DNA from 3 places in the Shewanella sp. Pdp11 genome. Region 2 is predicted to be linked to each of the others. Evidence: predicted binding sites of a transcription regulator. Region 2 holds the regulator's gene; each other region holds the start of a gene.
The links. The regulator NrdR, encoded in region 2, represses ribonucleotide reductase genes. The targets are predictions, from matches to a motif close to AAACACNANATNTNGTGTTT.
Positions count from the first base shown of each region.

Region 1: the regulator NrdR is predicted to act here: its motif matches at 2,453-2,472, upstream of nrdA (class 1a ribonucleoside-diphosphate reductase subunit alpha).
Region 3: the regulator NrdR is predicted to act here: its motif matches at 2,553-2,572, upstream of nrdD (anaerobic ribonucleoside-triphosphate reductase).

Region 1 covers NZ_CP015194.1:3,142,524-3,146,776, reverse strand. The annotation lists gene nrdA (class 1a ribonucleoside-diphosphate reductase subunit alpha) at 10-2,298, opposite strand; gene AYJ58_RS13965 (HAD family hydrolase) at 2,823-3,494, opposite strand; gene ubiG (bifunctional 2-polyprenyl-6-hydroxyphenol methylase/3-demethylubiquinol 3-O-methyltransferase UbiG) at 3,496-4,206, opposite strand.
Region 2 covers NZ_CP015194.1:4,205,141-4,209,393, forward strand. The annotation lists gene ribBA (bifunctional 3,4-dihydroxy-2-butanone-4-phosphate synthase/GTP cyclohydrolase II) at 1-76, opposite strand, end outside; gene AYJ58_RS18510 (riboflavin synthase) at 172-828, opposite strand; gene ribD (bifunctional diaminohydroxyphosphoribosylaminopyrimidine deaminase/5-amino-6-(5-phosphoribosylamino)uracil reductase RibD) at 896-2,050, opposite strand; gene nrdR (transcriptional regulator NrdR) at 2,170-2,619, opposite strand; gene glyA (serine hydroxymethyltransferase) at 2,820-4,073, opposite strand.
Region 3 covers NZ_CP015194.1:2,529,055-2,533,307, forward strand. The annotation lists gene AYJ58_RS11175 (NADP-dependent oxidoreductase) at 1-854, opposite strand, end outside; gene AYJ58_RS11180 (MarR family winged helix-turn-helix transcriptional regulator) at 1,001-1,534, shown strand; gene AYJ58_RS11185 (hypothetical protein) at 1,655-2,344, shown strand; gene nrdD (anaerobic ribonucleoside-triphosphate reductase) at 2,604-4,253, shown strand, end outside.

The DNA of each region.
Region 1 (4,253 bases), 1.1 Mb from region 2:
CGTTAAAGACTAGATTTTACACGCGCCGCCGGCGCAACCGTCATCTTCTTTCTCTAAATTGGTGATGTCATCGTGTGAATCCGATGCACCATCGCGAGTGTTATGGTAGTAAAGCGTTTTCACACCTAACTTGTAAGCATTGAGCAAATCTTTCAGCAGAGTTTGCATCGGTACTTTACGGCCTTCAAAACGTGAAGGGTCGTAGTTAGTGTTCGCCGAAATCGCTTGGTCAACGAACTTCTGCATGATGCCCACTAGCTGTAAGTAACCATCATTACTAGGCATTTTCCATAGCAATTCATAGCTATCTTTCAGCGTATCGAAATCAGGTACCACTTGTTTTAGCTGACCGTCTTTGCTCGATTTCACGCTGATAAGGCCACGCGGTGGTTCGATACCATTGGTCGCATTGGAGATTTGCGACGAGGTTTCTGATGGCATTAATGCCGACAGCGTCGAGTTACGCAGGCCATATTGCTTGATATCGCTACGCAGTGATTCCCAGTCTAAGTGCAATGGTTCGGCACAAATTTTATCTAGGTCACGTTTATAAGTATCGATTGGCAAAATACCTTGAGCGTACGTGGTCTCGTGGAATAACGGACACGCACCTTGCTCTTTGGCTAAGTTCATCGAGGCTTTCAGTAAATAAAACTGAATGGCTTCGAAGGTTCTGTGGGTCAGATCGTTCGCGCTGCCATCGGAATACTTCATGCCATTTTTCGCTAAGTAGTTAGCGAAGTTAATTACGCCTATACCTAAGGTTCGGCGATTCATCGAGGCAAGTTGTGCTGCCTTGATAGGATAATCTTGATAATCCAGCAGATTATCCAGTGCGCGTACGGCGAGGTCGGCTAATGGCTCAATATCAGATAATTCTTTGATAGAACCTAAGTTAAGTGCTGACAACGTACAAAGCGCGATTTCACCTTCTGGATCATCGATGTTGTTCAATGGTTTTGTCGGCAGGGCGATTTCAAGACACAGGTTAGATTGTCTGATCGGCGCGACTTTAGAATCGAACGGGCTATGGGTGTTGCAGTGATCCACGTTCTGAATGTAGATACGGCCGGTTGAGGCGCGCTCTTGCATCATCAGTGAAAACAGCTCAACTGCCTTTATGGTTTTCTTACGAATACTGCTGTCTTGCTCGTATTGCACATATAAACGTTCGAATTCATTTTGATCTTCAAAGAACGCATCGTACAAACCAGGTACATCTGATGGGCTAAACAGGCTGATATTTTCGCCCTTGATCAGACGTTGATACATGACTTTGTTCAACTGCACACCGTAGTCTAAGTGACGGATACGGTTATCTTCAACGCCGCGGTTATTTTTCAATACCAGCAGAGATTCGACTTCTAAGTGCCAAATCGGGTAGAAGAGGGTCGCAGCACCGCCACGCACGCCGCCTTGAGAGCAAGACTTAACTGCGGTTTGGAAATACTTATAGAAAGGTAAACAACCTGTGTGGAAGGCTTCACCACCACGGATTGGGCTACCTAAGGCGCGAATACGACCGGCGTTAATACCGATACCCGCACGTTGACTGACGTATTTCACAATCGATGAAGCTGTCGCGTTGATTGAATCTAAGCTGTCACCACATTCGATCAGTACACAAGAGCTGAACTGACGTGTTGGCGTGCGCACACCAGCCATGATTGGCGTTGGCAGCGAAATCTTAAAGGTCGATACCGCGTCATAGAAATCTTTAACGTATTTCAGGCGCGTTTCTTTTGGATAACGGGCAAACAAACAGGCCGCGACCAAAATGTAGAGGAACTGCGCGCTCTCGTAGATTTCGTGGGTCACACGGTTTTGAACTAAATATTTGCCTTCAAGCTGCTTTACCGCTGCGTATGAGAAGTCCATATCGCGCCAATGGTCGATATAGGTATCCATCACGTCGAGTTCTTCGCGGCTGTAATCCTGCAGAATGTGCATGTCATACTTGCCAAGCTCAACTAATTTCGTCACGTGGGTATACAGTGCTGGCGGCTCGAATTGACCGAAGGCCTTCTTACGCAAATGAAACACCGCTAAACGGGCGGCGAGGAACTGATAGTCCGGTGATTCTGGAGAAATTAAATCCGCCGCCGCTTTGATAATGGTTTCATGGATGGCTTCGGTTGGGATGCCATCGAAAAACTGTAGGTGCGAGCGCAGTTCAACTTCAGAAACAGAAACGTTTTTTAATCCCTTGGCTGCCCAAGTAATTACGCGGTGTATTTTTTCGAGATCGATATTCTCACGATCGCCACAGCGTTTTGTGACTGTCATAGTGCTATTCATTTGGAGATAGGCCTTGGTTCTTATATCTATTTAGGTGAGCAAGTTCACCGTACGTATCCTTGTAAAACAATCAATAACCGTCCCTTAAATACAGCTGACTGGTGGAAAACGAGTCAATTAAGCGGCGAACTTCTAGTGTGTCTGATTGCTACCTATACACAAGATATGGTGTTTTAAATTATCTGGGATACAAGATAGTGAGGTTTGCCCCTATTTGCAAGTCTGAATTCAGGGGACATCTTGTGGATAAGTTGAGGATAAGCCTTAGCGTTAGTAACGACTAACCTTGAAGCTCAATTTCAGGTTAGCGTGTCGCACTCATGGGGGATTTTTAGGCGATCTTTTCTTTAGATCGCGATCGCGCACAAGTGCCGATCTTTTATCCGCCGACCTTTCGCTGCCTGATTTTATTCGCATGTAAAAATCAGGCAAACACACATATGTGCGTCTGCATAGTCACTTTAGTAAAAGGTTTATCTTCGAGTGCAAAAGTGAAGTTTGTTAACCGTTTTATGGGCGAGTTTTCAGGCGAATGCGTCGGCTAATGCCTGATGTAACTCAGTAGGGCTGGCAAAGTGCGCGTGGGCAGGCCACTGCGATGGTTTGTCGTTGACCCCCAGATAACCCCATAGGGCAACGCCGCCTAACATGCCCGCTGCCTTCGCGGCTAACAAATCCCGCTCAGCATCCCCAAGATACAAAATGTGCTCTGGAGCGCAGCTCAGTTGCTGTGCGCCTAACAGCATAGGTGCTGTGTGGGGTTTTGGGTGTTTGGTCGAATCACCACTGATAATCACTGGCATACGCAAGTGTAAATTCAGTTTTCGCAATAAGGGACGGGTAAAGCGCGCTGGCTTGTTGGTGATCACCCCAAATGGCAGCTGCATTAACTCGAGCCAGTCGAGTAATGCCGCAATACCAGTGAATAGTGCACAGTGATCGCCATTAATGCGCTGATAGTGGGCGAGCAAACCTTGCTGAACTTGAGTGCGAAGATCATCCGCTGCATTGGGTATTGCCGCATCAACTAAGGCAAAACTGCCGTGGGATGCGGCGTAGCGCATGGCCGCTAATGGCTGCGCGGCGATGCCGACGTCTTGAAGACTTAAATTGAGGGCTTGCACCAGATCCGGCGCGGTATCGGCTAAAGTGCCGTCGAGATCGAACAGTACGCCTTGGATCTGTGCCAGACTCATATCAATCAACCTTACGCGTTGCGATCATGTAATTTACATCAACCTTAGGCGTGTATTTAAAAATGCCCGTCAACGGGTTGTAGCTGATGCCTAATGCATCGGTACAGATAAGATCAGTATTGTCCACAAGCTCAATCAGCTCAGAAGGCTTAATGAATTTTTTATGCTCGTGGGTACCAACTGGCAGCATCTTCAGTAAATATTCTGCGCCGAGAATCGTGTGAACGTAGGATTTAATGTTGCGGTTGATGGTGGAGAAAAACACAAAGCCACCGGGTTTGACCATGTCACAGCAAGCTTTGATCACAGATTGTGGATCGGGCACATGCTCCAGCATTTCCATGCAGGTCACCACATCGTAGTAAGCTTGATGATCTTGGCTGTGGGCCTCGGCGGTATTTTTTACATAATTTATGCTTACGCCGGTTTCGAGGGCGTGAAGGCGGGCGACTTCGAGGGGCTCATCACCCATGTCGAGACCATCAACCTCGGCGCCGATGCGGGCCATGCTTTCAGATAAAATCCCGCCGCCGCAACCAACATCGAGCACTTTCTTGCCGAAAATGCCGCCTGCGGTTTGGTCGATATAGTTTAAGCGCAGCGGGTTTAATAGATGCAGCGGCTTAAATTCGCCGTTGAGATCCCACCACGTTTCGGCCATACGTTCAAACTTTGCGATTTCCTGTGGGTCCACATTGGTATTCTGATGCATGCTATATACCTGAAGTAGCGTTATTGTGCGGCCATTATAACGACTAT
Region 2 (4,253 bases):
CTTCGTCATCCATCAAAATAACCATTTTGCCTTGACGAATATCTTCGATGATCTCTTCTATACTGTGCAGCGCCATTGTAGGACCTTATGATTTTGCTGTTATTATGAAATTCTATACCTAAATAACCTAAGCTGCCGATAAGCTTAAGTTAAATAATCTGCTCCTGTGCACTAACGCACAAAGCCGGCACGGGCTAACATTTCTAGGGTGACGCCGCCGCTCTTGCTGTCTTTGCCATCATAATTCATCAAGCGTTCCAGATAACGGGCGATCAAATCCACTTCGATATTCACCTTATCACCCGCTTGCAGGTCGATTAACGTGGTTTCACCTGCGGTATGCGGCACTATAGTCAGGCGGAATCGACTGCCATCCACTTCGTTAACCGTCAAACTCACGCCATCAATGGTGATGGAACCTTTATGGGCAATGTAACGCCCAAGCTCTGCGGGGGCGGCTAACCAAAACTCGATGGCTTGACCACGCACTAAGCGTTGCTCAACCATAGCAATACCGTCAACATGGCCGCTGACCATGTGCCCGCCTAAACGTGTGGTTGGGGTAACGGCTTTTTCAAGATTTACCTTAGTGCCCACTTTGTAGTTAGCAAAGCCAGTTAGACTCACGGTTTCGGCAGAAACATCGGCCACATAACCGTCGGCTAATTGCTGCACAACCGTTAAACACACACCGTTGGTGGCAATACTGTCGCCTAAACGCACATCGTTTAAATCCAGTTTGCCGCTCGCCACGGTCAAACGAATATCATCGCCCTTGCGTTCAAGCTTTCGCAGGGTGCCAACGGCTTCAATAATCCCAGTAAACATGGTTAACTCACTTATTCGATAAAGAAGTAATAAGGCATAAGACTCAAGGTTTAACGGTTATCTTGCCCTAATTAAATAAAGAAGTATCAAGCATAACGCTCAAGATTAAACGGGTATCTGGCCCTAATTTGCGCTCATCGAACAAAGTTAATGCAGGAATTTGCGCCATGGTTTGATAATCGGGTAGCTGCAGCAGATTACGCCCTTGCCCGCCGAGGATTTTCATCGCTTGGTACAGCACTAATTCATCAGCCAGCCCCTGTGCTAAAAATGCGCCTGCTAAGGTTGCCCCCGCTTCCACCAGCACGTGATTACAACTTTGGCCTAAATAGCTTAATAGTTCAGGTAAAGATACGCGACCTGCAATTGCTGGTAATACTAGGCAACTCACATGGGAGGGCAATTGTGCTTGAAACTCTGCGGGATAAGCCACGGTCGAGACCAAGAGTATCGGCGATACGATAGCCAAACAGGCAGCCGATAACGGCAAACGGGCGCGACTGTCGAGTATCACCCTTAATGGCTGCAGTAATTGCGCCTCAGTTACGCAGTCTTTTATGTCGCCAAGTTCTTGATATCGCACATTGAGTGAGGGATCGTCAGCCAATATGGTTTCAATCCCAGTGACCAAGGCGCAGGAACGTAAGCGTAAACGCTGCACGTCGCGGCGAGATTCAGGGCCGGTAATCCATTTAGATACCCCGTTAGACAGCGCGGTTTTACCATCGAGACTCGCAGCCAATTTGACTGTAACTCTGGGCAAACCCGATTCCATCCGCTTCATAAAACCTAAATTCAAGGCATAAGCTTCATCACGGTGTAATCCCACATCCACTTCAATACCGGCGTCGCGCAGCATTTGAATACCGCGCCCACCGACTTGCGGATTAGGATCTTCCACCGCCACCACCACACGTTTGACGCCAATATTGATCAGCGCCAAGGCACAGGGCGGCGTGCGGCCATAATGGCTGCAGGGCTCTAAGGTGACATAGGCCGTTGCGCCGCGGGCGTGCTCACCTGCCATACGTAGCGCATGCACTTCGGCGTGGGGCTCACCCGCTTTTTGATGATAACCTTCGCCGACAATCTGATTATCTTTAACGATAACGCAGCCCACACTGGGATTGGGTCTCGTGGTGTAAAAGCCTTTGCGCGCTAATTGAATCGCGCGGCTCATCATTTGGATATCGAGTACGGACCAACTTATGTTCAAGCTCATGTTCAACCCTGTTGTTAAAGGTTTCGGCTTTCACCAGTCTTACAAACCTGTCTTTTAAATTTGTGCTTTCACGCCAATCGCTCGTACACGTTTGCCTTGTCGGCGACAAAACTCAATGACTACTTTTGCAGTTTAGCGATGGCCTCACCAAATTCAGACACGTCTTCAAAGGCGCGGTACACAGAAGCAAAACGTATATAGGCGACTTTATCTAGGCTCATCAATTGCTCCATCATCAAGTTACCGACCATTTCTGATGGTACTTCTCGCTCGCCAGTGGCGCGCAGGGTCGATTTGATTTTACTGAGTGCTTGCTCGATTTCATCCATAGACACAGGGCGTTTCTCAACGGCGCGCAGCATGCCACCTTGGAGTTTTTCTTCATCGAAGGGTTGGCGTGAACCATCGCGCTTAATCACCCTAGGCATGACTAATTCTGCGCCTTCAAAGGTGGTAAATCTTTCATGGCATTCGGTGCATTCTCGGCGACGGCGCACTTGATGGCCTTCCGCCACTAATCGAGAATCGATGACTTTAGTATCTGTCGCGCTGCAAAATGGACAATGCATTGAGCCTCCTGCCAGTGAATGACGTAAAGCCGTTGGCTTTACTATGTTATCTAAGGTTAGCCTGTTTGGTTTAAGTCTAAGATTTTAGCAATAAAAATGGCCGCTTAATGCGGCCATGGGATTTTATCCTATTTATGGGCTGAGGTTAACCACCTGATGCTTGTTAGGCTCAGCACCACAAAAAGGAGACTATTTACAGATTAACCGTAAACAGGGAAACGTGCGCACAGTGCCAATACTTGGCCTTTAACACGCTCAATCACTGCAGGATTGTTAGCATCATCAAGGATGTCACAAATCCAGCCAGTCAGCTCTTTCGATTCCGCTTCTTTAAAACCGCGGCGCGTAATCGCAGGCGTACCGATACGTACACCTGAAGTCACAAAAGGTGAACGTGGATCGTTTGGCACTGAGTTTTTGTTCACGGTAATGTTAGCGCTACCTAAGGCGGCATCGGCTTCTTTACCGGTTAAGTCACGACCAATCAGGTCAACTAGCATTAAGTGGTTGCTGGTTCCGCCAGAGACGATTTTGTAACCGCGCTCAAGGAACACTTCAACCATAGCTTTAGCGTTGTTAACCACTTGCTGTTGGTAAACTTTAAATTCTGGCTCTAGGGCTTCTTTGAACGCCACCGCTTTACCAGCGATAACGTGCATCAATGGGCCACCTTGACCGCCTGGGAATACCGCAGAGTTCAACTTTTTGTACAAGTCTTCATCGTCAGCAGCAGATAGGATCACGCCACCACGAGGACCCGCTAAGGTTTTGTGAGTCGTTGAAGTGACAACGTGTGCGTGTGGCACTGGGTTTGGATAAACGCCAGCAGCAATAAGACCGGCAACGTGCGCCATATCGACAAATAGGTAAGCACCTATTTTGTCTGCGATTTCACGCATTTTTGCCCAATCAACGATACCTGAGTAGGCAGAGAAACCGCCGATCATCATCTTAGGCTTGTGTTCTACGGCCAGACGTTCCATCTCGTCGTAGTCAATTTTGCCAGACTCGTCGATACCGTAAGGAATGATGTTGTACAGTTTGCCAGAGAAGTTAACCGGTGAACCGTGGGTCAAGTGACCACCATGAGCTAAGTTCATGCCCAGTACGGTATCGCCAGGTTTTAACAATGCCATGTAAACCGCGCTGTTTGCCTGTGAACCTGAATGAGGTTGTACGTTAGCGTAAGTTGCGCCAAACAGTTGTTTAGCACGTTCAATCGCTAAGGTTTCAACTACGTCCACATACTCACAACCACCGTAGTAACGCTTGCCTGGATAGCCTTCAGCGTACTTATTGGTTAACTGTGAACCTTGCGCTTCCATCACGCGTGGACTGGTGTAGTTTTCAGAAGCAATCAGCTCAATATGCTCTTCTTGACGCAGAGTTTCGTTCTGAATTGCGTTAAACAGTTCCGGATCATAATCTGCGATATTCATATCTTTTTTCAGCATTGCTTACTCCAGCTGCCAATTCTTATAGGTAGGGTTGCGCGGTATTCTACTCGGAACGCGACCACAATCCCAGTATTTGAAACATGAAATTCCTAGCGTTTTAGCTTGAACTTGGCTCATTGTCGAGTTGAGTTCGGCGTGCAATCGAGTAGAATTAGCCGCATCATTAGTCACTTAAGA
Region 3 (4,253 bases), 1.7 Mb from region 2:
GCCCAATGTTCGGATACGATAAAACCTTCTAGTTTAAGTTTACGCATCACTATCAGGGCCAAGTTGTCTGGACCAGGTGTTGGTGCTGTGTCGTTGTACTGCGAAATCATACCGCAAACGGCGATACGACCATGATCTTTCATATTGCTCAGCGCTGCGGCTAAGTGCTCGCCACCGACGTTTTCAAAGTACACATCAATCCCTTCTGGCGCGGCCTTTGTGAGCGCTTGGGTGAGATTGCCACAGGTTTTGTAATTGATGATGGCATCAACACCATAGCTTTGCAGCAATGCCGCTTTTTCATCTGAACCCACAGAGGCGATTACGCGAGCCCCCATCAGTTTACCAATCTGGCAAGCAACACTGCCAACTGCGCCTGATGCGGCAGAAACAAACAGGGTTTCACCCGCTTTTAAATCTGCGATGCGAGTCAGTCCCGTCCACGCTGTCATGCCGGGCATACCAATCACGCCGAGAAAATGTGAGCAGTCTAATTCAGTTTGCGGCAGAGCGGTCAGTCCAGCCGCATCGGTGGCGGCGTGTTCGCGCCAACCTAACATGCTGCTGACTTTAGTGCCTACTGGGAAATCAGTGTTTTTAGACGCGATAACTTCACCAATCGCGCCGCCTTCTAAGACTTGATTCAAGGCGAAGGGCGGAACATAACTCTTACGATCTACCATGCGGCCACGCATATAAGGGTCGACCGACATCCACAGGTTTTTAATTAACACTTGGCCATCGGTGAGCGGTGATAAGGGATTATTTACTAAAGCAAAGTTCTCTGCGGTAGGCATGCCTTCAGGGCGACTGGCTAAATGGATTTCACGGGTTTGGGTAATAGTGCTATTCATAAAAATTAACCTTTTGTTTGTGCGCAAACTAACTGCGTCAACTGTACGTGGCTTCATGACACAATGCAAATACTTTGCGCGCAAACTAGATGCGATTGAGCGGATCGGATAAGATAGCGCTATGTTTGAATGACAGGCGCTTATACGTGCAAAATTGTTTATCTCACTTAGAGCTTGGATCTACAGACCAGAGTCAAAATCCAGAGCCGCAGAACCCAGGGCCACAAAACTCAGAGGTACAGAATCCCGAGCCAAGTGATGCACTGTGTTTATCTGACAATGTGTGCTTCGCGCTATATTCTGCCAGTAATGCCTTAGTGCGCGCTTATCGGCCTTTACTCGAGGCATACGAGTTAACTTTTCCTCAATATCTGGTGATGCAAACCCTGTGGCGTCAAAATGGCTGTAGCCAAACCCAGCTATCAATGGCGACTAAACTCGATATGGGAACCCTAACGCCAATCGTCAAGCGGTTAGAGGTAAAAGGCTTGATCACGCGTTTGGCCTGCGTTGAAGATGAGCGGAAAAAATTGATCACTCTGACGGCTCAGGGAGAGGCGATTAAGCATGAAGCCCTAGCCTTGAAGCAAACTTTGCTGAATAAAGTGCAGATGGATGCCGAGGCACTCGATTTATTGAGGCGGCAATGTCTTGCCCTTATTGAAGATTTACAGTCCTAGAGATAAAGCTGCTGGTGCTGTTCGCTACCCGAGAATTCAGGTTCTGCAAAGATTAATACTTGATTGGCTTAGTTTTTGCTTTAAAACCGTCATTGAATCTTAGACGCCGAATTATTGACGATGAATTCTATTTTAAACGCCTTCAATCTTAATCGCAGCAGTACCAGTATCGCCGATGCCTATGGTGCCAATAGCCAAAAGACGAGTACGGCCAAAACCGATGCGACCACAGATACCAAAAAAACTCAGTCGGATGCGGTTAAACCCGACACTGGTAAAGCCGATGAGATAGCGCTGTCGCCACGGGCGCAACGTGCACAGAAAATTCAGTCGATGGCGAAGGATTTTTTTGCCGATGGCAAATTTGGTGTCGCCGATATTCCCGCATTAGTGTCACGTTTACAAAAGGACGGCATTTTATCGGACGTACAGCTTGAGCGTTTATCAAAAAACGGTATTACAGTTCCGAGCACAACTACCCCGAGCAAGCAGTCGCTGCAAGATTTTTTGGATGATGAACTGAAATCATTAGCCAAAAAATCACCGAACAACCCCCTTATCAATACCTTGGTCGATGCGAAAAACGTTTTGACCAATATGGATGATGCTCAGTCGCCTGTGCTCGCTCAAAAAGCCACCAAAGTCCTTGGCCAGTTAACGGATTATTTAAACTCCGAGCCACCACTAACGGATACCCAAAAGCAGCAATGGCAGGGGCTTAAATCTATGATGCAACTCGCTTCGTCTATGGGCTCGCATCAGTCGGCATCGGGCCAACTCAGTAGTTATCTCGCACTCTCTAAGCGTTAATCTTGAGCTTTGGTGCTTGATTATCACTGATTTCAGGCATCAACTAGCGGGGTTTAATCAGCAGGTCAAGGCGCAATTTTCAGATAATTGGACCTAGCAGCAGTTCTGGTTTGTTCTTTTATTTCTTCCTAAAAACTATGATCTGGATCATGGACGCTTCATCGTCGTTGTAGCCTAATGCTCTACATATTGTGTTTTATTCTTTTAAAATCACTATATGTAGTGTTAATTTTTAGGCGAGATGGAGAGGAACTGAACAATGCCAGTCGTAATTAAGCGTGATGGTTGCCGCACACCTTTTGATGAAACAAGGATAAGGGATGCAGTGAATGCCGCTGCAAACTCAGTTGGGATAGAGGATGGCGACTATGCAGCGACAGTGGCAGCGTGTATCAGTCAAAGTGTCGCGACCTTAACCGAAGTTGATATCCATCATTTGCAGGATGCGGTTGAAAACTTGTTGATGGAAGGGCCGTATAAATCATTAGCGCGAGTGTATATCGAATACCGTCACGACAGAGATGTGTGCCGTGAAGCGACCAGTAAACTCAATCTCGAAATCCGTGGTTTAGTCGAGCAAAGCAATGCGGCCTTACTCAATGAAAATGCCAATAAAGATTCGAAAGTTATTCCCACTCAGCGGGATTTGCTCGCGGGCATAGTTGCTAAACATTATGCCAAGAGTCATATCTTGCCTAAGGATGTGGTCGCTGCCCATGAGGCGGGCGAGATCCATTACCACGACCTAGATTACTCGCCATTTTTCCCGATGTTTAACTGTATGTTGATTGATTTGGCAGGTATGTTGACCCACGGCTTTAAAATGGGCAATGCCGAAATTGAAACCCCAAAGTCTATTTCAACGGCGACAGCAGTGACCGCACAGATCATTGCCCAAGTGGCGAGCCATATCTATGGCGGCACAACTATTAATCGTATTGATGAGGTGTTAGCGCCATTTGTCGCTAAGAGCTACGACAAGCATTACCAAATCGCCCTGAATTGGAAGATTACCGACGCTAAAGCCTTCGCCACGGCGCAAACTGAAAAAGAATGTCACGATGCATTTCAGTCTTTGGAATATGAGGTTAATACCTTACACACTGCCAATGGCCAAACACCGTTCGTGACCTTTGGCTTTGGATTAGGCACCTCGTGGGAATCGCGCTTAATTCAGCAATCTATGCTGAAAGTTCGGATGGCGGGATTAGGTAAAAACCGTAAGACGGCAGTTTTCCCTAAGTTAGTGTTTGCGATTCGTGATGGCATTAATCACAAAGCTGGCGATTGCAATTACGATGTCAAACAGATGGCGCTCAAATGCGCGACTATGCGCATGTATCCCGACATTCTCAACTACGAGCAAGTTGAGAAAGTGACCGGATCATTTAAAACCCCAATGGGTTGCCGCAGCTTTTTAGGCACCTATGAGGAAAATGGCGAACTCGTGCATGAAGGGCGCAATAATCTTGGGGTAGTGAGCTTAAACTTGCCGCGGATTGCCTTGGAAGCGAAGGGCGATGAGGCGGAGTTTTATCGTCTTTTAGATGACAGATTAGTCTTAGCCCGTAAAGCGCTGGATACGCGTATCGAGCGACTCAATGGCGTTAAAGCCCGCGTGGCACCTATCCTCTATATGGAAGGTGCCTGTGGTGTGCGTTTGCGCGCTGATGAAGATGTCTCTCAAATTTTTAAAAATGGTCGCGCGTCGATTTCACTCGGTTACATTGGCCTGCATGAAACCATGAATGCACTCTATGGCACCCAAACCCATGTATTTGACGATGCACAATTAAGGGACAAAGCCGTCGCTATTGTGGCTTATCTTAAAGCCGCCACGGATGCATGGAAGGCTGAAACAGGTTATGGCTTTAGTCTGTATAGCACCCCAAGTGAGAGTCTTTGCAGC